One region of the Microbacterium sp. BWR-S6Y genome, then DNA from elsewhere that is predicted to be linked to it. Evidence: predicted binding sites of a transcription regulator. Region 1 holds the regulator's gene; each other region holds the start of a gene.
The links. Region 1 encodes HrcA, which represses chaperone genes, less so after heat shock. Its sites were predicted from a motif close to TTNGCACTCGNNNNNNNCGAGTGCNAA; they were not measured.

Region 2: the regulator HrcA is predicted to act here: its motif matches at 4,880-4,906, upstream of AB1K56_RS01760 (Hsp20/alpha crystallin family protein).
Region 3: the regulator HrcA is predicted to act here: its motif matches at 6,678-6,704, upstream of groES (co-chaperone GroES).

The regions. Positions count from the first base shown of each region.
Region 1 covers NZ_JBFECV010000003.1:122,910-130,585, reverse strand. Annotated here, with positions in the region: gene dnaJ (molecular chaperone DnaJ) at 1-1,002, opposite strand, end outside; gene hrcA (heat-inducible transcriptional repressor HrcA) at 1,052-2,092, opposite strand; gene hemW (radical SAM family heme chaperone HemW) at 2,398-3,615, opposite strand; gene AB1K56_RS07620 (DUF1990 family protein) at 3,615-4,259, opposite strand; gene lepA (translation elongation factor 4) at 4,287-6,131, opposite strand; gene AB1K56_RS07610 (alpha/beta fold hydrolase) at 6,294-7,019, shown strand; gene rpsT (30S ribosomal protein S20) at 7,135-7,395, shown strand; gene AB1K56_RS07600 (hypothetical protein) at 7,540-7,676, shown strand, end outside.
Region 2 covers NZ_JBFECV010000001.1:379,993-387,668, forward strand. Annotated here, with positions in the region: gene AB1K56_RS01735 (glycosyltransferase) at 1-876, shown strand, start outside; gene AB1K56_RS01740 (type III polyketide synthase) at 956-2,050, shown strand; gene AB1K56_RS01745 (methyltransferase domain-containing protein) at 2,098-2,757, shown strand; gene AB1K56_RS01750 (FAD-dependent oxidoreductase) at 2,750-3,859, shown strand; gene AB1K56_RS01755 (UbiA family prenyltransferase) at 3,919-4,746, opposite strand; gene AB1K56_RS01760 (Hsp20/alpha crystallin family protein) at 4,987-5,448, shown strand; gene AB1K56_RS01765 (sugar ABC transporter ATPase) at 5,600-5,959, opposite strand; gene AB1K56_RS01770 (SRPBCC family protein) at 6,300-6,752, shown strand; gene AB1K56_RS01775 (aldo/keto reductase) at 6,848-7,676, opposite strand, start outside.
Region 3 covers NZ_JBFECV010000004.1:319,374-327,049, reverse strand. Annotated here, with positions in the region: gene AB1K56_RS11030 (branched-chain amino acid ABC transporter permease) at 1-449, shown strand, start outside; gene AB1K56_RS11025 (branched-chain amino acid ABC transporter permease) at 461-1,444, shown strand; gene AB1K56_RS11020 (ABC transporter ATP-binding protein) at 1,458-2,441, shown strand; gene AB1K56_RS11015 (ABC transporter ATP-binding protein) at 2,438-3,160, shown strand; gene AB1K56_RS11010 (ABC transporter substrate-binding protein) at 3,718-5,067, opposite strand; gene rarD (EamA family transporter RarD) at 5,237-6,178, opposite strand; gene groES (co-chaperone GroES) at 6,302-6,598, opposite strand; gene AB1K56_RS10995 (SAM-dependent methyltransferase) at 6,732-7,676, shown strand, end outside.

The DNA.
Region 1 (7,676 bases):
GAGGCGGGTGGGGGTGACCACGTGCACTCCCACCTTGAGGTCGCCCCGCTGGCTGCCGCGCAGCGGGGTGATCCCGCGGCCCTTGATCGTGAGCACGTCTCCGGACTGCACGCCCGGGCGCACCTCGAGGTCGACGCTGCCGTCGAGGGACTCGATCGTGGTCGTGGCGCCGAGGATGGCATCCGGCATCGACACCTCGAGGGTGGCGACGAGGTCGTCGCCCTCCCGGCTGAACGCGTCGTGGGACTCGACAGTGATCTCGAGGTAGAGGTCGCCGTTGGGGCCGCCCGCGGGTCCGACCTCGCCCGAACCGGGCAGCTGCAGGCGCAGCCCCGACTCGACGCCGGCGGGGATGTCGACCGAGACGGTGCGGCGCGCGCGGACGCGTCCTTGACCCTGGCAGGTGCCGCAGGGGTAGGGGATGGTCGTGCCGTGCCCGTGGCACACGGTGCAGGGCTGGCTGGTGACGACGTTGCCGAGCAGGCTGCGGACGGTGCGCTGCACGTGGCCGGAGCCGTGGCAGATGTCGCAGGTGACCTCGCTCGTCCCCGGCTGGGTGCACGCGCCCTGGCACGTCTCGCACAGCACGGCGGTGTCGACCTCGAGGTCGCGGTGCGTGCCGAACACGACGTCGCCGAGCTGCAGAGTGACGCGCACGAGGGCGTCCTGGCCGCGCTCCCGGCGGGAACGCGGTCGCGGACCGCGTCCGCCGCCGCCCTGGGCTCCGCCGAAGAACGTCTCGAAGATGTCGCTGAAGCCGCCGAAACCGGCCGCTCCCCCGCCGCCGAACGGGCTCTGGTCGCCGCCCATGTCGTAACGGCGACGCTGCTCGGGGTCGCTCAGCACGTCGTAGGCGTGCGTCACGAGCTTGAACTTCTCGGACGCGTCCTCACCGGGGTTCACATCGGGGTGCAGCTGGCGCGCGAGACGCCGGTAGGCCTTCTTGATGTCTTCGGGGCTGGCGTCTCGTTCGACGCCCAGGACCTCGTAGTGGTCAGCCACAATCGCCTTCCTGCCCGCTCCCGCGGGGTCGTTCTCTTCGGGGATGCCGTCAGCGCGCGCTGTCGTCGTCTTCGAGCATCCGGGTCAGGTAGTGCGCGACGGCGCGGACCGCCGCGAGGTTGGAGGAGTAGTCCATGCGCGTCGGGCCGAGCAGCCCCACCCGCGCGCCACCGGTCGAACCGTCGTACCGGCTCGCGAGCACCGAGGCCTCGACGAGACCGAACGGCTCGTTCTCGCGGCCGATGCTCGCGGACAGCCCCTTCTCGTCGGCGACCATCTCGCTCATGAGACGCAGCAGGGTGACCTGCTCCTCGATCGCCTCGAGGAGGGGGTAGATGCTGCCGCGGAAGTCCTGTTCGCGCTTGGCGAGGGTCGCGGCCCCGGCCATGACGAGTCGGTCCTGACGGAACTCCTCGAGCTCTTCGCCGACGACGCGCAGGACGGCGTCGGCGATCGCGTCGAGGATCACGCCCGGGCGCGGGCCGTCGGCGAGGGCGTCGGCGACGCGCTGGGAGCTGTCGGCCACGCTGCGGCCGACGAGCACCGCTCCGACGCGCGAGCGCAGCAGGGCGATGTCGCTGTCCCCCGGCTCCGCGGGCACGAGCGCGATGCGCTGCGACACGCGACCGGTGTCGGTGACGAGGATGACGAGCACGCGCGGTCCGCCGAGGGCGACGAGCTCGACGTGCGTGACGTTGGCGCGCGCGAACGAGGGGTACTGCACGATCGCGACCTGACCGGTCAACTGCGTGAGGGCCCGCACGGTGCGCGCGAGGAGGTCGTCGAGGTCGCCGGCCTCGTCGAGGAACGACGTGATCGCGCTGCGCTGCGCGGTCGACAGGGGGCGCAGTTCGGCGAGGTGGTCGACGAAGACGCGGTAGCCCTTGTCGGTCGGCACGCGCCCGGACGATGTGTGCGGAGCGACGATGAGGTCTTCGTCTTCGAGCAGCGCCATGTCGTTGCGGATGGTCGCCGCCGACACGCCGAACGCGTGCCGCTCGACGATCGCCTTGCTGCCGACGGGCTCGCGCGTGTCGACGTAGTCCTGCACGATCGCGCGGAGCACCTGGAGACCGCGTTCCGACACCATGCGCTCTCCTCCCGTCTGGCACTCGACTCGACTGAGTGCCAATTCTACGACGATCACCGCCACCCTGCGTCGAGCGGCTCGCGGAGCGCTCCGCGCGCGGCCCGTCCGCCCTCGCGATGAACGCCGATCCCGTCGAGACACGCGGCGTCGCGCCGAGTGTCGACAGGATCGGCGTTCATCGAGGGATGCGGCGCAGCCGGATGCCGGGATGCGCGAGGGAGCGGGATGCGCGCAGGAGCGACACCTGCGGCCGGCGCCTCGCACCGCAACGGCGAGGATCCGACGGGGCATCGACGCCGCGAGGGTCAGACCGTGAGCGCCCGGACCACGGCATCCGCCAGCAGCCGCCCGCGGCGCGTCAGCACGATGCGGCCGCGGATGGCATCCGCCCCCTCGATGAGACCGTCGGCGATGAGGGATGCCACGGCCTTCCGGCCGTCGCCGACGACCTCCGACACCGCGATCCCCTCGCGGATGCGGCTGCGCAGGAGCACCGACTCGAGGCGGCGCGCGGTCTCGTCGGGGCGCTCCCGCGCGGCGGCCGGGGATTCCGCGGCGGCCAGGCGCTGGGCGTACGCGGCGGGGTGCTTGACGTTCCACCACCGGAGCCCCGCGACGTGACTGTGCGCTCCCGGACCGAAGCCCCACCAGTCGGTGCCGCGCCAGTACGCGAGGTTGTGACGCGAGCGGTGGTCCGCCCCGCGCGAGAAGTTCGACACCTCGTACCAGTCGTAGCCCGCAGCGGCGAGCAGATCGTCGGCGAGCTCGTACATGTCGGCCTGCAGATCGTCGTCCGGCATCGCGACGGCGCCGGAGCGGATCTGGCGCGCGAGTTTCGTGCCGTCCTCGACGATCAGCGCGTACGCCGACACGTGATCGGGCTCGAGCGCGACGGCGGCCTCGAGCGAAGCGCGCCAGTCATCGAGCGACTCCCCCGGCGCGCCGTAGATGAGATCGACCGAGACATCGAGACCGGCACGGCGCGCGGCGGTGACCGCGGTCGCGACGTTCAGCGGATCGTGCGTGCGATCGAGCGCGGCGAGCACGTGCGGCCGGGCCGACTGCATGCCGATCGACAGGCGGGTCACCCCGGCCGCGGCGAGCGTCTCGGCGACCGTGTCATCGACCGTGTCGGGGTTGGCTTCGACGGTGACCTCGGCGCCCTCGGCGATTCCGAACTCGTCGTGCACCGCGCGCAGCATCCGGGCGAGGTCTCCCGGCGGCAGCAGCGTCGGCGTTCCTCCCCCGAAGAACACGGTGGATGCCGCCCGCCGACCGCCCGCGGCATCCATCACCCCACCCGCGAGGCGCACCTCCGCGGCCAGGGTGTCGGCGAAGTCGTCTTGCCGCGCTCCGCGCAACTCGCTCGCGGTGTAGGTGTTGAAGTCGCAGTAGCCGCAGCGCACGCGGCAGAACGGCACGTGCAGGTAGACGCCGAAATCGGCGGCGGGGTCGACGACGAGGTCGTCGGGGAGTCGTCCGTCGACCGGGGCGGGGTCGCCGAGCGGGAGGGGCCCGCCCATCAGGACGAGTACAGCGGCGAGATCGCGCGGAGGTAGCGGGCGAAGAGCGCCTTGCGCCGGCGGCGGACGCGGCTCGTGAAGAGGCGGTAGGACGGGGCCGTGGGCCGGTCGAAGGCGCGCACGACGAACCAGACCTCGTCGTTCTCGCGCCACTCGAGGGAGAAGAGCTCCTCACCGCTCACGATGGAGTGCCCGACGGTGCCGAGGATGAAGCCCACGCGGCGGGGTTCTTCGAACACCGAGATGACGCGCAGCTCGGCGTCGGCGCGGTGCCCGTCGACCTTGCCGTGCAGGCGCACGCCGGTGCCGGGGCTGACGAAGGGCGTGCCGTCGGCCGCGAAGCGCTGCTCGGCCTCGAGACGGCTCGGTGCGACCGGGGCGCCCTCGGCGTCGAAGCCGACGCCCGCGTAGCCGGTGTTCGAGGCGGGGCGCACGTCGGTGATGCTCAGCTCCTCGGAGCGCAGCGGAGCCCACGACAGCAGCAGCTCGCCCGCCGCGGCGAAGCGCTCTTCGCCGCTGCCGATGCGCCACGCGTCTTCGGCGGGCACGGAGTGCTCCGGCGGGTACTGCATGAGGTCGGGCGCCTGGGTGGCGCCGACCGCGGCGTAATCGACCGTGTCATCGGTGAAGTTCTGCCTGCGCATGATTCACCCCTCTCGGTTGCGTGCGTATTACTTCTTGGCCTCGACGTCGCCGGAGAGCGCGGCGATGAACGCCTCTTGGGGGACCTCGACGCGACCGACCATCTTCATGCGCTTCTTGCCCTCCTTCTGCTTCTCGAGGAGCTTGCGCTTTCGGGTGATGTCACCGCCGTAGCACTTGGCGAGCACGTCCTTGCGGATCGCGCGGATCGTCTCTCGCGCGATGATGCGGGCGCCGATCGCGGCCTGGATGGGCACCTCGAACTGCTGGCGCGGGATGAGCTTGCGCAGACGCTCGGCCATCATCGTGCCGTAGCTGTAGGCCTTCTCGCGGTGCACGATCGAGCTGAACGCGTCGACCTTGTCGCCCTGCAGCAGGATGTCGACCTTGACGAGGTCGGCGGTCTGCGAGCCGGCCGGTTCGTAGTCGAGGCTCGCGTATCCCTGCGTGCGGGACTTGAGGTGGTCGAAGAAGTCGAAGACGATCTCGCCGAGCGGCATGTTGTAGCGCAGCTCGACCCGGTCTTCGCTGAGGTAGTCCATGCCCAGCAGGGTGCCGCGGCGCGACTGGCACAGTTCCATGACGGTGCCGACGTAGTCCTTCGGAAGCAGGATGCCGACCTTGACGATCGGCTCCGACACCGAGGCGACGCGCCCGTCGGGGTATTCGCTGGGGTTGGTGACCGACACCGTCTCGCCGGTGTCGGTGGTGACCTCGTACGTCACTGACGGGGCGGTGGTGATGAGGTCGAGGCCGAACTCGCGCGAGAGGCGCTCGGTGATGATCTCGAGGTGCAGGAGGCCCAGGAAGCCGCAGCGGAAGCCGAAGCCCAGGGCCACGGAGGTCTCGGGCTCGTACTGCAGGGAGGCGTCGGAGAGCTTGAGCTTGTCGAGGGCCTCGCGCAGCTCGGCGTAGTCGCTGCCGTCGATCGGATAGATGCCCGAGAAGACCATCGGCTTCGGGTCGGTGTACCCCGCGAGGGCCTCGGTGGCGGGCTTGCGGTGCGTGGTGATCGTGTCGCCGACTTTCGACTGGCGCACGTCCTTCACGCCGGTGATGAGGTAGCCGACCTCGCCGACGCCGAGCCCCTGGGTGGGGATCGGCTCGGGGCTGGAGACGCCGATCTCGAGCGCCTCGTGCGTGGCGCCGGTCGACATCATCTGCAGGCGCTCGCGCGGCTGCAGTGCGCCGTCGATCATGCGCACGTAGGTCACCACGCCGCGGTACGCGTCGTAGACGGAGTCGAAGATCATCGCGCGCGCGGGCGCGTCGGCCACGCCGACGGGGGCGGGGATCTTCTCGACGATGAGGTCGAGGAGCTCCTCGACGCCCATACCGGTCTTGCCGCTGACGCGCAGGACGTCGGCGGGGTCGCCGCCGATGAGACCCGCCAGCTCGGCCGCGTACTTGTCGGGGTCGGCGGCGGGGAGGTCGATCTTGTTGAGCACCGGGATGATCGTCAGATCGTTCTCGAGCGCCAGGTAGAGGTTGGCGAGGGTCTGCGCCTCGATGCCCTGGGCGGCGTCGACGAGCAGGATCGCGCCCTCGCACGCCGCGAGGGAGCGACTGACCTCGTAGGTGAAGTCGACGTGGCCGGGCGTGTCGATCATGTTGAGGGCGAACGTGCCGTCGGCGGTGGACCACGGCATCCGCACGGCCTGCGACTTGATCGTGATGCCGCGCTCGCGCTCGATGTCCATGCGGTCGAGGTACTGCGCGCGCATGTCGCGGTCGGCGACGACGCCGGTGATCTGCAGCATGCGGTCGGCCAACGTCGACTTGCCGTGGTCGATGTGGGCGATGATGCAGAAGTTGCGGATCTGCGCCGGCGGGGTGGCGGACGGCTCGAGGGGCTTCAGGGCGCGCGGTGACATGTTCCGTCGATTCTACGGTGGTGCGCCGACATCGCCGTCCGCGGATGCTCGGGGACGCGGCATCCGGGGCCGCCGAGGTCCGTTGCGGCGCGTGATCCCGCGGCCCCGTTCGGTCGCCGGAGGATGGGCCGGACGGGGTGCGGCGCTCCTACAGTGGATGCCATGACGGTCCAGGTCGTGCTCGTGCACGGCATCCGCACGTCGGCGACGATGTGGCGTGCGCAGGTGGCCCACCTGCGGGACCGCGGGAACCCCGTGACGGCGGTCGACCTGCCGGGCCACGGAACGCGTCGGGGCGAGGACTTCACCCTCGAGGAAGCGTTCGCGACGATCGACCGGGCCGTTCAGGATGCTGCGACGCGCGGCCCCGTGCTGCTCGTGGGGCACTCGATGGGCGGCCTGCTGTGCATCGACTACGTGGGGCGGGAGGAGCCGCCGCCGGTCGCGGCCTTCGTCGCGGCATCCTGCACCTCGATCCCGCGCGGGGTGGGGCTCGCGGCGTACAGGTTTTTCGCGCGTCGATTCGACAGCCTCCCGGACCGGGGCCTCGGACTGACCAATCGCGTGCTGGATCGCACGCTCCCTCCCGAGACGCGACCGGACTTCGGCGCCGGCGGCTACGCGTTCGACGCGCAGGACACCGCCCTCGCGTCGCTGTCGGTGCTGGACCTGCTGGCGGCGCTGCGCCGGATCGACGTCCCGCTCTGGTTCGTCAACGGGCAGTGGGATCAGCTGCGCGTGAACGAGAGACTGTTCGTCTCGATCGCGAAGGATGCCGAACTGATCGTCGTCCCGCGCACGACCCACCTCGTGACCGCGATGAGGCCGCGCGTCTTCAACGCGCTGCTGGACGTGGCGCTCACCACGGTCGAGACGTCGACCTGTTAGACTCGTCTCTTGGCTTGCGTGTGGGGTTTTTCCCGACCTCCACGACCGCCGGTACGGCGCCCCTCTACCGCTCGACCGGCACTTCCAACACTCACTCAAACGAAAGACCGTCGACGTGGCGAACATCAAGTCGCAGATCAAGCGCAACAAGACCAACGAGAAGGCGCGCGAGCGCAACAAGGCCGTCAAGAGCGAGCTGAAGACGCACGTGCGTCGCACCCGCGAGGCCGTCCTGGCCGGTGACAAGGAAGCCGCCGAGAAGGCGCTCGTCCTCGCCGGCAAGAAGCTCGACAAGGCCGTGAGCAAGGGTGTCATCCACCAGAACCAGGCCGCGAACCGCAAGTCGGCCATCGCGAAGCAGGTCAACGCTCTCTGAGCCGCGGCCGTTTCGACAGCCCGTCCCGCATCCGCGGGGCGGGCTTCGTCGTTTCCGGAGGGATCCCGCAGCGAACGGATCTCATCCTCGCGGAGGATGCCGCGGCATCCGGGTCTCCGTAGCGTGGAGAGCCGGAGGTGCGACATGCAGAGCGAACGCGCGGCGAAGATCTTCGGTGACGGGGAGGACCCCCGGGCCCGGCTCGTGGAACTGTTCGGCGGGGAGATGCCGGCCGCGGGCCAGCCTCCCGAGACCGCGCTGCGCTGGGCGCGGGCGGTGTC
Region 2 (7,676 bases), on a different contig from region 1:
CTGTCGCTGAAGGAGCAGCCGCTCAGCCTCGTCGTCGCCCTCGAGCGGGCCGGGATGCTCCCCGACGTGCCCCTCGCCGCGTGCCTGCACCGCTCCGACCCGACGCACTCCGGTCCCGCTCTGTCGTGGCTGGCGGATGCCGCCGCCTCGGGCGCCGTGACGGCCACCATCTCGTGCGCCTCCTCCACGGCCGAGGCCTACGCGCGCGCCGGCGTGCACGCGAGCGAGGCCCGCGTGATCGACAACGGCATCGACACGCGGCGATTCCGCCCGGGGACGCGCGCCGAGCGCCGTCGCATCCGCGCAGGACTCGGCATCCCCGAGACCGCCGCCGTGATCCTGCTGGCCGCGCGCTTCGACGCGATGAAGGACCCCGGCCTCTTCCTGCGCGCCGTCGCCGCGCACGCGCGACGCACCCCCGGTGCGCACTACGTGCTGTGCGGGTCGGGGATGACGCCCGAGAACCCCGCCTTCCGCGCGCTCCGGGCAGGGAGCGGCGTCGGCGCCGACGTCGCCGTGCACGCGCTCGGTCTGCGCGAAGACATGCCCGAGCTGTACCGGATCGCCGACGTGGTGGCCCTGACGAGCGCCTTCGGCGAAGCCTCCCCCCTCTGCCTGGTGGAGGGAGCGGCCTCCGGCGCCGTTCCGGTCACCACCGACGTCGGCGACGCGGCCCGCGTGGTCGCCGGTTTCGGCCTCGTGACCCCGCGCGACGTCGACGCGATCGCCCTGTCGTGGGAGGAGGCGCTCGCCCAGCGTCCGACACTGCGCGCGGCCGCTCTCGCCGCGCGCAGCCGCCTGGATCGACGTCGCATGATCGCCGAGTATGGCGGCGCGATCTCGGGGCTCCTGCTGCGCGACGCCCTCGCCGCCTGACGGGCGGATCACCCTAAGCGCCGTGCGGCCGACGCACCATCCCCGCGCCCGGCCCGCCGAAGCGTGTCTACAGTGAGTCATGACCGCCCGCATCGTGTCGATCGGCACGGCCCTGCCCGAGACCCGCGTGACCCAATCAGCGCTGCGCGACCTGTTCGCCGCGCAACCGGGCTTCGACCGCAAGGCGCAGCGCCTGGTCGGTGCCGCGTTCGACGCCGCGGCGATCGACACCCGTCACGTCGTGCTCCCGCAGCTGGCCGGCGCCGCCGATGACGGCCTCGCCGTGCGCGACGGCGACACACTGCTGATGCCGCCCACGGGTGCGCGCAACGACGAGTACCGCCGCACCGCTCCCGGGCTCTTCGCCGCGGCGTCGCGCGCCGCGATCGAGGGATCCGGGTACGACACGGAGGCCGTCACGCACGTGGTCACCGTGTCGTGCACCGGGATGTTCGCGCCGGGACCCGACTACCACCTCGTGCGCGACCTCGGCCTGATGCCCACGGTGGAGCGCTACCACCTCGGCTTCATCGGCTGCGCGGCCGCGATCCCCGCGCTCCGCCTCGCGGCGCGCATCGTCGGCGACGACCCCGCCGCGATCGTGCTCGTGGCCTGCACCGAACTGTGCTCGTTGCACTGGCAGACCTCGTCGCACCCCGATCAGATCGTCGCGGCCTCCGTGTTCGCCGACGGTGCGGGCGCCGCGATCGTGGCATCCGGGGATCCCTCCCGCGGAGGTCTCGACCTCGACGGCTTCGCCACGCACGTCACCGACGAGGGCGAGAAGGACATGGCCTGGACCGTCGGCGACTCGGGCTTCGAGATGACCCTCACCCCCGAGGTGCCGCGCATCATCGGCCGCGAGATCTCGGCGATCGCCGCCGGCGTGCTGGGAAACACGGCGAGCGTCGACGCGTGGGCGGTGCACCCGGGCGGCCGCAGCATCCTCGACCGCGTCGAAAGCGCCCTCGGCCTGGATGCCGCGGCCCTCGCCCCCTCGCGAGAGGTGCTGCGCGCGCACGGCAACATGTCGAGCGCCACGCTGCTGTTCATCCTGCGCGATCTGCTGGCCGACACGGCACGCGTCGAGGGCGATCGCGTGGCGGCCCTCGCGTTCGGACCGGGACTCACGGTGGAGGCCGCCCACCTCACCGTGCGCCGCGTGACCCCGTGAGCACGCGACACGGCCTCGCGCGGCGCGACACCGCCCTGACCGAGCTCATGGACGACCCCGACTGCGACCCGCGCGCGCTCGCGGCGACCTACCGCCGTTTCGATGTCGTGAATCGTCTCGTGTCGGCGTGGGGCCATGTGTACCGCACCCGCGTGCGGCCGGAGCTCGCGGCCCTCGGCCGCCCCGCCCGCGTGCTCGACCTCGGCTCCGGGGGCGGTGACGTCGTCGCGCGTCTCGCCGCCCTCGCCGCCCGCGACGGCCTCGATGTGGAGTGGGTGGGAGCCGATCCCGACCCCCGGGCGTACGAGGCCGCGCGTCGGCGGGAACGCCCGGGCGTGCGCTTCGTGTCGCAGGGGTCGCGGGAGCTGATCGACGCGGGAGAGACGTTCGACCTCGTGCTGTCGAACCACGTGCTGCACCACCTCGACGCGGCGTCGCTGCGCGCGTTCGCCGACGACTCGCTGGCTCTCTCGCGCGGCGCCGTGCTGCACGCCGACATCGCGCGCGGTCGCCTCGCCTACGGGCTCTACGCCGTGGGGATCACCCCGCTCTCGGCCGGGACGTTCCTGCGCGTCGACGGACTGCGCTCGATCCGACGCAGCTATCGCGCCGCCGAGCTGTCGGCCGCCCTCGGCGCGCCCTGGCGGGTGCAGACGCCGGCCCCGTTCCGCCTCCTGGCGACGGCGAGGGGGCGGGCCCGTGCCTGAGGTCCTCGTCGTCGGAGCGGGACCCGTCGGACTCGCGCTCGCCGCCGATCTGCGGGCGCGGGGCGTCGAGGTCGACATCGTCGAGCGGCGCGTCGATCCCGGCGCGGGGACGCGGGCGATCGGAATCCACTCCCCCGCCCTGGCCCTGCTCGAGGGCTCGGGCGCGACGGACGGCATCCGCGAGCGCGCCGTGCGCATCTCCCGCGGTGAGGCGCGCGCCGACGGTCGCGTTCTCGCCGAGATCCGCTTCGACCGTCTGCGCGCACGCCATCCCTACGTCGCCGCCCTGCCCCAGTCCGACACGATCGCCGTGCTGTCGGCCCTGGCGCCCCCGGTGCGGCGCGGGGCGGCGGTGCGTTCCCTGCACCCCGGGAACGACGGCGTGCGGGCGCGGCTCGACGACGGGAGCGAGATCCGGGCGGGCGTCGTCGTCGTCGCCACGGGGTGGGCGGGTCGTTCCCTCGTCTACCGCCCCGGAGCGGTGCGGACTCACGCCTACCCCGATCGGTACGTGATGGCCGACGTCGCGGCATCCGGGGGTCCGATCGCCCGCGTGCACCTCGAGCGCGACGGCGTGGTCGAGTCGTTCCCGCTCCCCGACGGCCGCCGCCGGCTCGTCGCGTGGGCGGGGGCGGCGCCGGTGGCGGATGCCGACGCCTTCCTCCGCGACGCCGTCGCGGCCCGCACCGGCACCGACCTCGACATCGCGGGCGCGTCGGCCTTCGGGGTGCGGCGGGCCGTCGCCCCCGCGCTGCGGCGGGGCCGGATCGTCGTGGTCGGCGACGCCGCGCACGAGGTCAGCCCGATCGGCGGCCAGGGGATGAACCTCGGTCTGCTCGACGCCCTCACCCTCGCACCCCTGCTCGCCCCGTGGGTGCGGCGCAGCGACGACGCGGGGCTCGCCCGGTGGGAGCGCGACCGTCTCGCCTCGGCCCGCCACGCCGCCCGCCTGGCCTTCCTCAACACGCTGCTCGGTCGCGCCGCCGTCCCGGCCGCCCACGCCGTGCGCACGACGGCGTTGCGCACGGCCCTGCGCGGACCCGGGGGCGCGGTGTTCACGCGCGCGTACGCGATGCGATTCGACCGCGCGGCACGGGGCTGAGGAGGGGCCGCCGCAGCGCAGACGGGATCGGGTTCGGGTGACGTGCGGACGCCGCGCTCTCAGGCGACGACCAGCTGCGCGGCGAGCAGCAGCGCCGCCAGCATCGTCAGCTGGAACACCGAGCGCCCCGGCGCGCGGACGAACGCCGTCGTCACCGCGGCGGCCGCGACCACGAGCACCGCCGCGAAGAACACGATGCCCACCACCGTGGCATCCGTCCCCGTCAGCACCGCGATCGCGCCGACGACGATCCCGACCGCGGCGAGCACGACCGAGGAGCGCGCGCCGAGCCGGTGCGGGAGTCCGCGCACGCCGGTCCGCCGGTCGTCGTCGAGGTCGCGCACGACGTTGGTGAGGTGCACGGCGGCGCCCAGCGCGGCGCCGGCGAGCGACGCCCACGGGGCGGCGAGGCCCGGGGCGGGCAGCGCGAGCGTCGCGAACGAGGGGAACAGCCCGAAGCTCAGCACGAACGGCGCGATCGAGAACGGCGTCGACTTCAGTCCGGCGTTGTAGGCCCAGGCCGAGGCGAGCGCGAGGGCGTGGGCCGCGAGCAGTCCCGCCCCGAGCGGCGCCGAGAGGGCCAGCGCCGCGACGACGGATGCCACGGCCACGGCGAGCGCGCGCTCCGGGGCGACCGCTCCCCCGGCGATGGGCTTGTCGGTGCGGCCGACGGCCGCATCGCGGGCGCCGTCGATCGCGTCGTTCGAGAGGCCGACGGACACCTGCCCGCAGAACACGGCCACGACCAGCAGCGCGAGCCGGCCGGCGTCGACACCGGCGGCGATCCCGAGGGCGAGCGACAGAACCGTCACGACGAGCGTCGGCCCCGGATGCGTGGCTCCCCACAGCGCCCTCACGAGGGGCGGCTTCGCCGCGGCATCCGTCACCCGATGACGCTATCGCGCCCTGCCTCTCGCGGGGCACGGCGCCCGGATTCCGCACCGCGGCCGTCGGACGGCCCGTGTTCCCGTGCGAGCGGAAGGACGGGATCGACCACTCGACGAAGGAAGCCGAGAAGTCTTGGCACTCTCAGGGTGAGAGTGCTAATCTGCTGCCAAGTTGAGCGAAGAGGACTCAACTTCACGACCCGGATGCCCCATCCGGACCGATCGAAAAGGAGAACGACCATGGCCACCTACGACCCCTTCCGCGACCTCGACCGCCTCGCGTCGACGCTCCTCGACGCCCGCCGCGGCGGTGGTCCGCGCCGGATGCCGATGGACCTGTACCGCGACGGCGACCACTACGTGCTCGCGGCCGACCTGCCCGGCGTCGACCCCGGCTCTGTCGACATCGACGTCGACGGACAGCTGCTGACGATCCGCGCCGAGCGCACCCTCGGTTCCGGCGAGGGCGTCAAGTGGATCACACGCGAACGCGAGACGGCATCCTTCGTCCGTCAGCTCAACCTCGGTCAGGGCATCGACACCGAGCGCATCAGCGCCGCCTACCGCAACGGGGTGCTGTCTGTCACCATCCCGGTCAGTGAGAAGGCGAAGCCGCGCCGCATCTCCGTCTCGACCGAGAGCGACCACAGCGACGGGGTGATCGAGGCGCACGAGAGCGAGCCGCAACCGATCGAGCAGTGAGTGCTCCCGGGGGCGGGTAGACGCCGGGTGTTCCCGCGCCCCCGCTGCGGTGGATCGGCGGGCGCGCCACCGCCCGCGCGCGTTGCCGCGACGCCTGCCCGGGAACAGCGATGCCCCGATCGCCACACGCGACCGGGGCATCGTGCCGTGATCAGAGGTCTTCGGGGGCCAGGTCGCCCTGCCCCTCCTCCCCCAGCTCGACGACGCCGGGGTCCTCACCCTGCGAGTCGGTGCCCGTCGACTCCGGGTGGATGTCTTCGAGGGGGATGTCGCTGTCGTCGGCCGGGATCTCGGCCGGGTCGGCCCCGGTCGCGGTGGCGGGATTGATGTCGTCGGGGTCGGCCCCCTCGTCGAGCGCCGTGGTCGCGTCCCACTCAGCCTGGGCGGGGTCGAGGGCGGGATCCGGCTCGATGGAGGTGTCGCCGTCGCGCAGCGGCTGCACGCCCGCGATCCCCTCCTCGCCCACCGGGGTCGTCGCGTCGGGGGTCGGGTCGATCGAGGCGTCGCTCATGGGGGTCCTTCCGTCGGACGCGGGTGGCCGCCGGGATCGGCGGTCGTTCCATCCAACGCGGCCCGGCCCGGCCCGCCCGGGCCCTTGACAGGCGTCATCGCGCGCTCCCGCCGCGTGCCGGAGCAGCCCTCCGCCCGCGAGGAACGCCGTTCGTGCGCGGAAACGCTCCGCCGCCGCGTTTCTTGCGCACGGACGGCGTTTCTCGACCCGGGGCCGGGGCGGCGCCGGGGCCGGGGCCTATACGGCACCGGGGACGATCCCTCAACCCCGGGGGCCCGCCGTCGAGACCGCGCGAAGACTGGCAGCAGCCCCGGAAACCACACGAAAGAGGACACGCATCATGGCCCAGGTCATCGAAACCATCGACGTCGACGTTCCCGTCCGCGTCGCGTACAACCAGTGGACCCAGTTCGAGGAGTTCCCGCACTTCATGAGCTACGTGGAGTCGATCACGCAGAAGACCGACACGCTCACCCACTGGAAGGTGAAGATCGCCGGCGCCGAGCGCGAGTTCGACGCCGAGATCACCGAGCAGCACCCCGACGAGCGCGTCGCGTGGAACAGCGTCGGCGGCGACGAGAACCACGCCGGCGTCGTGACCTTCCACCGCCTGTCGGACGCCGAGACGCGCGTCACCGTGCAGATCGACTGGGAGCCCGCCGGCGCCCTCGAGAAGCTCGGTGCGGTCTTCGGCGCCGACGACCACTCGGTGAAGAAGGACCTCGCCAACTTCAAGGAGTACATCGAGTCCCGCGGCGCCGAATCCGGCGCCTGGCGCGGCGACGTCAGCTGACGACCGCTCCCCTACGACGAAGCCGGGTCCCGCGAGGGGCCCGGCTTCGTCGTGTCAGGACGCCGGATGCCGCGGCATCCGCTCCGCAACGGCTGTCACCACTGCGGGTGGATCTCCGCGCGCAGGCGCCGGTCGTACACGTCGTGCACGAGGGCGTCGAACGCGTCGAGGTCGAACCCTCCCTCGAGAAGATCGGCCGCTGCCGCATTGGCCTGCGCCTGCGCCGTCGACCGGGCCCCCGGGATCACCGAGGTGATCCCCTCGCGCGAGGCGATCCACGCCAGGGTCGCCGCGGGCAGGCCGACCCCCTCGGGGAGAGAAGCCTTCAGCTCGTCGGCGGCCGCAACGCCCTCGTCGAACGGGACGCCCGAGAACGTCTCGCCCTTGTCGAACGCCTCGCCGTTGCGGTTGTAGGAGCGGTGGTCGTTCTCGGCGAACGTCGTCGAGCGGGAGTACGTGCCCGAGAGCAGTCCGCTCGCCAGCGGCACGCGCGCGAACACGGCGACGTTCTTCTCGGCCGCGAGCGGCAGCACCTCGTCGAGGGGCTTGAGCCGGAAGGGGTTGAAGATGATCTGCAGGTTGGTCAGGTTCGGTCGCCGCAGCGCCGAGAGAGCCTGATCCATCGTCTCGACCGAGGCGCCGTAGGCCGCGATGACCCCCTCGGACACCAGCTGATCGAGAGCGTCCCACGTGGCGTCGTCGTCGATGACGGCCGACGGCGGGCAGTGCAGCTGCACGAGGTCGAGCGTCTCGGTGTCGAGCAGGCGCCGCGACCGGTCGAGCCAGACGCGGAAGTTCTCCATCACGTAGTTCTCGGGCACCTGATCTTCACGACGGCCCATCTTGGTCGCGACGGTGATGTCGTCGGCATCCCGGCTCTTCAGGAACGCCCCGATGATCTGCTCGGACCGGCCGTCGCCGTAG
Region 3 (7,676 bases), on a different contig from region 1:
CGAGCATGGCGATCTCGATCGTCGTGATCGGCGCCTTCGCGTGGTGGCTCACCCGCACGCGCCTCGGCCGCGCGACGCGCGCCGTGTCGGACAACCCGTCGCTCGCCGCGGCATCCGGGATCGACGTCGACAACGTCGTGCGCATCGTGTGGGTGCTGGCATCCGCCCTCGCCGGCCTCGCCGGCGTGCTGTGGGCCTACTTCCGCCCCGGCATCCGGTGGGACATGGGCTCCGGCATCCTGCTGCTCATGTTCGCCGCCGTGGTGCTCGGCGGCCTCGGGACGGCGTTCGGAGCCCTCATCGGCTCGATCGTCGTCGGCCTCCTCGTCGAGGTGTCCACGTTGTGGATCCCCTCCGACATGAAGTATGTGGGCGCCCTCGTCGTGCTCATCGTCATCCTCCTCTTCCGGCCGCAGGGCATCCTCGGCCGCCGAGAGCGAATCGGGTAGGTACACAGATCATGGACTTCCTGCAGATCCTCTCGAACACGGCGTCGCAGATCCTCGCGCCGGCCACGTTCGGATACGCCCTCGCCGCCATCGGCCTGTCGATGCACTTCGGCTTCGCCGGCCTCCTCAACATGGGTGTCGCCGGCTTCATGGCCATCGGCGCCTACGGCTTCGCGATCTCGATCCTCACCTTCGGCCTCGCGTGGCCGCTGGCGGCGCTGATCGGCTTCGCGGCGGCCATCGTGTTCGCCCTCATCATGGGCATCCCGACGCTGCGTCTGCGCGGCGACTACCTCGCGATCGTCACGATCGCGGCGGCCGAGATCCTGCGCCTGGTCTTCCTCACGTCGACCTTCCGCAGCGTCACCGGCTCGGCCGACGGCCTGTTCAACTTCCAGTCGGGCTGGCGCGGCGAGAACAACCCGCTCCCCGCGGGCGACTACGGCTTCGGCCCGTGGACGTACAACGCCAACCGCTGGTACGTGATCATCCTCGGCCTCGTCGCCGTCGCCGTCGCCGTCCTGCTGGTCTGGATGCTGATGCGCAGCCCCTGGGGCCGCGTCATCCGCGGCATCCGGGAAGACGAGGATGCCGTCCGCGCTCTCGGCAAGAACGTCTTCGCGTTCAAGATGCAGGCGCTCGTCATCGGCGGTGTCATCATCGCGGCCGGCGGCATCATCACGGCCATGGACACGAACGTGAACCCGAACGTGTACGTCACGTCGCAGACGTTCTTCGTCTACACGGCCCTGCTGCTCGGCGGCGCGGCGACGATCTTCGGCCCCGTGCTCGGCGCGGTGCTGTTCTGGGTCGTCCGCGCGTTCCTGTCGAACCTGCTGCCGGCGCTGTCCTCGATCGGACTGCTGCCCTTCCTCACCGCCGACCAGTCGCAGATGCTCGTCTTCGTCATCGTCGGCGTCGCACTGATGCTGCTCGTGATCTTCCGCCCCCAGGGCATCCTGGGCAGCAAGAAGGAGATGACCTTTGTCCGATGAGTCCACGCCGGTCGTGCCCAGCGCTTCGGCGCCCCGGGCGAAGGCGACCGGACTGCACAAGGGCGAGATCGGCCCTGGCGTCGCCAAGGTCGACCCGATCATCGTCGCCGACAACGTGCGTCGCGACTTCGGCGGCAACACCGCCGTCGACGTGAAGCACCTCGAGATCCCGCGCAACGCGATCACCGCGCTGATCGGACCGAACGGCGCCGGCAAGACGACGCTGTTCAACCTGCTCACCGGGTTCGACAAGCCCAACAGCGGCCAGTGGTCGTTCGACGGCAAGAACCTCGCCGGCATCCCGGCGTTCAAGGCCGCCCGCATGGGTCAGGTGCGCACCTTCCAGCTCACCAAGGCGCTCGGGTTGCTCACGGTTCTCGAGAACATGAAGCTGGGCGCGACCAAGCAGAAGGGCGAGGGGCTGTTCTCCAGCATCCTGCCCTTCGTGTGGCGCAAGCAGGAGTCCGACAACGACGCCAAGGCGCGCGACCTGCTCAAGCGCTTCAAGCTGGATGCCAAGGAGGCCGACTTCGCCGCCTCACTGTCCGGCGGCCAGCGCAAGCTGCTCGAGATGGCGCGCGCGCTCATGAGCGATCCCACGCTCGTGATGCTCGACGAGCCGATGGCCGGCGTCAACCCGGCGCTGACGCAGTCGCTGCTCGACCACATCCTCGACCTGAAGGACCTCGGTATGACCGTGCTCTTCGTCGAGCACGACATGCACATGGTCCGCCACATCGCGGACTGGGTCGTCGTCATGGCCGAGGGCAAGATCGTCGCGGAGGGCCCGCCCGACACCGTGATGAAGGACCAGGCCGTCATCGACGCCTACCTGGGCGCGCACCAGGACGTCGACCTCGGCGTCGTCACGGGCCGCCACGAGGGGACGGTCGACTCGGCCGCCGCCGCGGAGCTGCTCGAGACCGCTCAGCAGGTCGACGCCGCGATCGACGGCGAGTCGTCGCCGTCGTCGCACGAGAAGGAGGACGGTCGATGACCGGCAACGTTGTCGAGCTCCGCGATGTGCACGCCGGGTACCTGCCCGGCGTCAACATCCTGAACGGGGCCAACCTCACCGCCGCTCCCGGCGAGCTCATCGGCATCATCGGCCCCAACGGCGCCGGCAAGTCGACCATGCTCAAGGCGATCTTCGGCCAGGTGAAGGTGCGCTCCGGTTCCGTCATCCTCGACGGGGAGGAGATCACGGGACTGCGGGCCAACAAGCTCGTGGCCAAGGGCGTCGGTTTCGTGCCGCAGACGAACAACGTCTTCCCCAGCCTCACCATCGGCGAGAACCTGCAGATGGGGCTCTACCAGCGCCCCAAGGGGTACGCGGAGCGCGTCGACTTCGTCACGAGCATCTTCCCCGACCTGGCGAAGCGTCTGAAGCAGCGCGCCGGCTCGCTGTCGGGCGGTGAACGCCAGATGGTCGCCATGGGCCGCGCGCTCATGATGGATCCGAAGGTGCTGCTGCTCGACGAGCCGTCGGCGGGTCTGTCGCCCGTGCGCCAGGACGAGGCGTTCATCCGCGTCTCGGAGATCAACAAGGCGGGCGTCACCTGCATCATGGTCGAGCAGAACGCGCGCCGCTGCCTGCAGATCTGCGATCGCGGATACGTGCTCGACCAGGGCCGTGACGCCTACACCGGCACGGGTCGCGAGCTCATGGACGACCCGGCCGTCATCGGCCTGTACCTCGGCACGCTCGGCACCTGAGCCGCGCCTCCGGCCAGCAGGAAGGCCCGGGTCCCGTTCGGGGCCCGGGCCTTCTCCGTTCGCGGGGCGGGGTCACTGGCGACAGGACCGGGTCCCCGAATCAGAAAGGGCTGTCCCGTGCGCGGGGTGGGAGGACCCGGGTCCCCGTCTCAGTGCCCGGGTGTTTCCCGCGCGACGGGGATGCCCGGGGCGGGCCGACCGGGGACGGGCCTGATTCCCTCTCTCAGGGCCCGAGCCGTTCCGGTGAGGGCCGCGCGACGCGGGACGCCCGGGCCGGCGCAGAAGACGGCGCCGAGCGGGCGGCGCGGCCGTCCGAGCGGTCGGGTGGCCCGGGACGGGCAGGAGCCGGCCGGTCAGCGGGGCAGGCGGGTCAGGGCGGACGGCGCCGCGGCCTGGCCGCGGGCGCGGCTGCAGCGAGCGACGCGGAGTCCACGGCCGATGGTGCGCGTCCGACGCACCTCTCCGACCTCCCGATCCCGCCATCGGAACGACTCGACCGGCACAACACAGAGAAAGGGCCCCGGGACCGAAGTCCCGGGGCCCTCAGGCTCAACCGATCAACCGGCGCGGAGCCAGCTGTAGTTGTTGTCGTCGCCGTACTCGAAGACACCGATCGTCGCCTCGGTGGGGTCACCCACCTCGTCGAACGTGATCGGGCCCGAGACGCCGTCGTAGTCGGCCTCTCCGCCACCGATGATGATGTCGGCGCACTCCGCGTAGGTCGTGCACTTGGTGCCGCTGCCGCTGCCGCCGGAGACCGACTGCAGGTTCGCCGCCACGTCGGGACCCGCGGCCGAGCCGGCCTTCAGCGCCGCGAGGGCGAGCAGGACGACCGAGTCGTACGACTCGGGGGCGTAGGTGAAGTCCTCGAGCGCGGGGTTGCCCTTACCGCTCCAGAACGACTCCAGCGAGCTGCGGAACGTCGCCGTCGAGTCGGGGTCGACGCTCGGGTACGTGCCCTTGGCCCCGGCGAGGGTTCCGTTGGGGAACTGGGTGCCGAAGTTCTTCAGGTTGCCGTCGACGAAGAACAGCTTGTCGGGGCTGACGCTCGCGGTGATGTCGGGGATGATCGTCGACACCTCGTCGAACGTGATCAGGGCGATCGCGTCGGGCGACTGGGCCAGGACGTCCTCGATCTGCGCCGAGAAGTTCGTGTCACCCGTGTTGTAGAGGCTCGTGGCGACGACGGACCCGCCGGCGTTCTCGAAGGCCTTCTTGGTGAAGCACGCGAGACCGGTGCCGTACGAGTCGTTCAGCACGATCATGCCGAGGGTCTCGTTGCCCTCGGACGCGATCAGGTTGCCGAGCACCTCGCCCTGGAGGACGTCGGAGGGAGCAGTCCGCCAGTAGAGCCCCTTGTCGTCGTAGCCGGTGAAGGCAGCCGAGGTGTTGGCCGGCGAGATCTGCACGGCGTTGGCCGCGATGACCTGGTCGATGAACTGCAGCGACGTGCCCGACGACGCGGCGCCGACGATGGCGGTCGCGCCGGCGCCGAGGAGGCGCGGGATCTCGGTCTCGTAGGCCTTGTTGTCGGTGTCGCCCGAGTCGCCCTGGATGAGGTTGATCTGCACGCCCTTGTTGGCGGCGTTGATCTCCGACGCGGCGTACTCGGTACCGGCGATCTCGGGCGGGCCGAGGAAGGCGAGGTTACCGGTCACGGGAAGTGCCGTGCCGATGTTGTACGTGAGGTTGGTCGCCGGGCCGGTCGAGGTCGACGAGTACTCGGGTGTGTACGAGGCGGGCTCGGCCGCGTTGCAGTCGATCGGGAAGTCGCCGCCACCGGCAGCGTCGCCGGTCTCGGACGGAGTGCTGCTGCCGGAACAACCGGCCAGGACGAGCGCGCTGACGCCGACCACGGCGAGTCCGCCGACGATCTTCGCGTAACGCGAACGGGAGAGGACACTCATATGGGTGCTCCTTGGTGAGTAGGAACCGAGGGGATGACCCCCGCGGATTGTCACAAACCTAACGGCGCCCCTGTGGCCACGTTGTTGCAATGTGTTAACGGTCGGTTACGCGACCCAATCGTTACTTTTCAGCGGCAACAGCGGGCCGCCAAACGCAGGATCCGCGCCGTCAGACCGGTTCGACGACGTCATCCACCGTTTGCCGGTGGCGGCGCGAGGCCACGATCGAGTCCACGCTGAGCATCACCAGGGCGACCCACACGAGGGCGAAGCCGACCCACCTCTCCGCCGTCATGGGCTCGTGGAGCACCCACACGCCGATGACGAATTGGATGATGGGCGCGACGAACTGCAGCAGCCCGATCACGGTGAGCGGTACGCGGCGGGCTCCCGACGCGAACAGCAGCAGCGGCACGGCGGTGACGGCGCCCGCGAGCAGGAGCAGGACGGTGTGCAGCACCCCCTGCGTGCCGAGCGTGATGCCGCTGATGTTCGCCACGAACACCAGCTGGACGGCGGCGACAGGCAGCAACCAGAGCGATTCGAGGGTGAGTCCGCTCACGGCATCCACCGCGGGTCCGATCTGCTTCTTCACGAGACCGTAGAAGCCGAACGAGAACGCCAGGGTCAGCGCGATCCACGGGAAGGCGCCGTAGCCGACGACGATCACGACGACCGCGACCACGGCCACGCCCACGGCGATCCACGGGAGGATCCGCAGCCTCTCGCGCAGCACCACGACCCCGAGCAGCACCGTCACGATCGGGTTGATGAAGTACCCCAGGCTCGTCTCGATGACGTGCCCGGTCAGCGCGCCGTAGAGGTAGGTCTGCCAGTTCACGTAGATCAGCACGCCGGCGACGGCGGTCAACAGCATGAGGCGCGGCTGCCGCACGATCGCGAGGAAGGGCCGCCAGGCGCGCAGCGCCGTCAGCAGCAGCAGGCAGAAGACGAACGCGAGGATGATGCGCCACGCCACGACCTCGAAGGGGCCGGTGGGCGCGAGCTGCAGGAAGTAGATGGGCAGGACGCCCCACAGCAGGTAGGCGCCGAGAGCGTACAGGGCACCGCGAGTGGTCCCCCCGGTCGGAGTGGAGGGAGCGGGGGTCACCGACTCAGCCTACGCGCGGGATCGACCCCGGGACGGTCGCGCGTCCCCCTCTTCCTGCCATCCGGGAGGAACGACGAAGGCCCCGGATGCCGAGCACCCGGGGCCTTCGATCGAGTCGCGCGATCAGCGGACGACGACCGCCAGGACGTCGCGAGCCGAGAGCACGAGGTACTCCTCGGCGCCGAACTTGACCTCGGTGCCGCCGTACTTGCTGTAGAGCACGCGGTCGCCGACGGCGACATCGAGGGGGACACGGTTGCCGTTGTCGTCGATGCGGCCGGGGCCGACGGCGACGACTTCGCCCTCCTGCGGCTTCTCCTTGGCGGTGTCGGGGATGACGAGACCACTCGCGGTGGTCTGCTCAGCCTCGACCTGCTTGATGACGATGCGGTCCTCGAGCGGCTTGATGGAAACCGACACGGTCTACCTCTTCTTTCTCGTTACAGAAGACTTGTCAGCACTCACGCGGGGAGAGTGCTAATGCGAGTGTAGAGAAGCGCTGGCACTCATGCAACGCGAGTGCCAGCACAATCGCCCGCCTAGGCTGAATCGGGTGGATACCAGCGAGCTGACCGCCCTGCTCAAGCCCGACGGCCTGCGCCTTCTCGACGAGCTCGGCCCGATCGTCTCCACCGACGACGCCGCTCGCGCCGTCTCGCGCCTGCGCGCCGCCGGCCACTCCCCCGACCTCGTGTCGGCCGTCGTCGGCCAGGCTCGGCTCCGCGTGCGTGCGGCGGCGAAGTTCGGCGCTTTCGCCGACCGCATGCTCTTCACGCGAGCGGGACTCGAGCAGGCCACGCGGCTGTCGATCGCCGCGCGTCACGCCGGACGCTTCCGCGCCGCGGGAATGACGAGCGTGGCCGACCTCGGCTGCGGCATCGGCGGCGACGCCCTCGGGATGGCGGGTCTCGGCATCCGGGTGCACGCCGTCGACGCCGACGAGGTCACCGCCGCCATCGCGGCCTACAACCTCGCCCCGTTCGGGGAGAGCACGATGGTGGCGCACGCGCGCGCCGAAGACGTCGACCTGGAGGGGACGGATGCCGTGTGGCTCGACCCCGCGCGCCGCACGGCGGGTCACTCCGAGACGCGGCAGGTCGCCTCGAGCGAGTGGTCGCCCTCGCTCGAGTGGGTGTTCGACCTCCTCCGGCGCACGCCGGGCGGCGTGAAACTCGGACCGGGGTTCGACCGGACGCAGATCCCCGACGACGTCGAGGCGCAGTGGATCAGTGCCGACGGATCGACGATCGAGCTGGTGCTGTGGGCGGGCGCAGTCGCCCGCGACCACGTGCGCCGTGCCGCGCTGGTGGTGCGCGGCGACGAGGCATGGGAGCTGACGGCCCCCGCCGACAGCGAGGACGCGGCCGAGAGGGAGCTCGGTGCTTTCGTTCACGAGCCCGACGGAGCGGTCATCCGCGCCCGACTGATCGGCGAGGTCGCCCGCGCCCTGGAGGCGGGGATGCTGTCGCCCGGCATCGCCTACCTCACCTCGGACGCG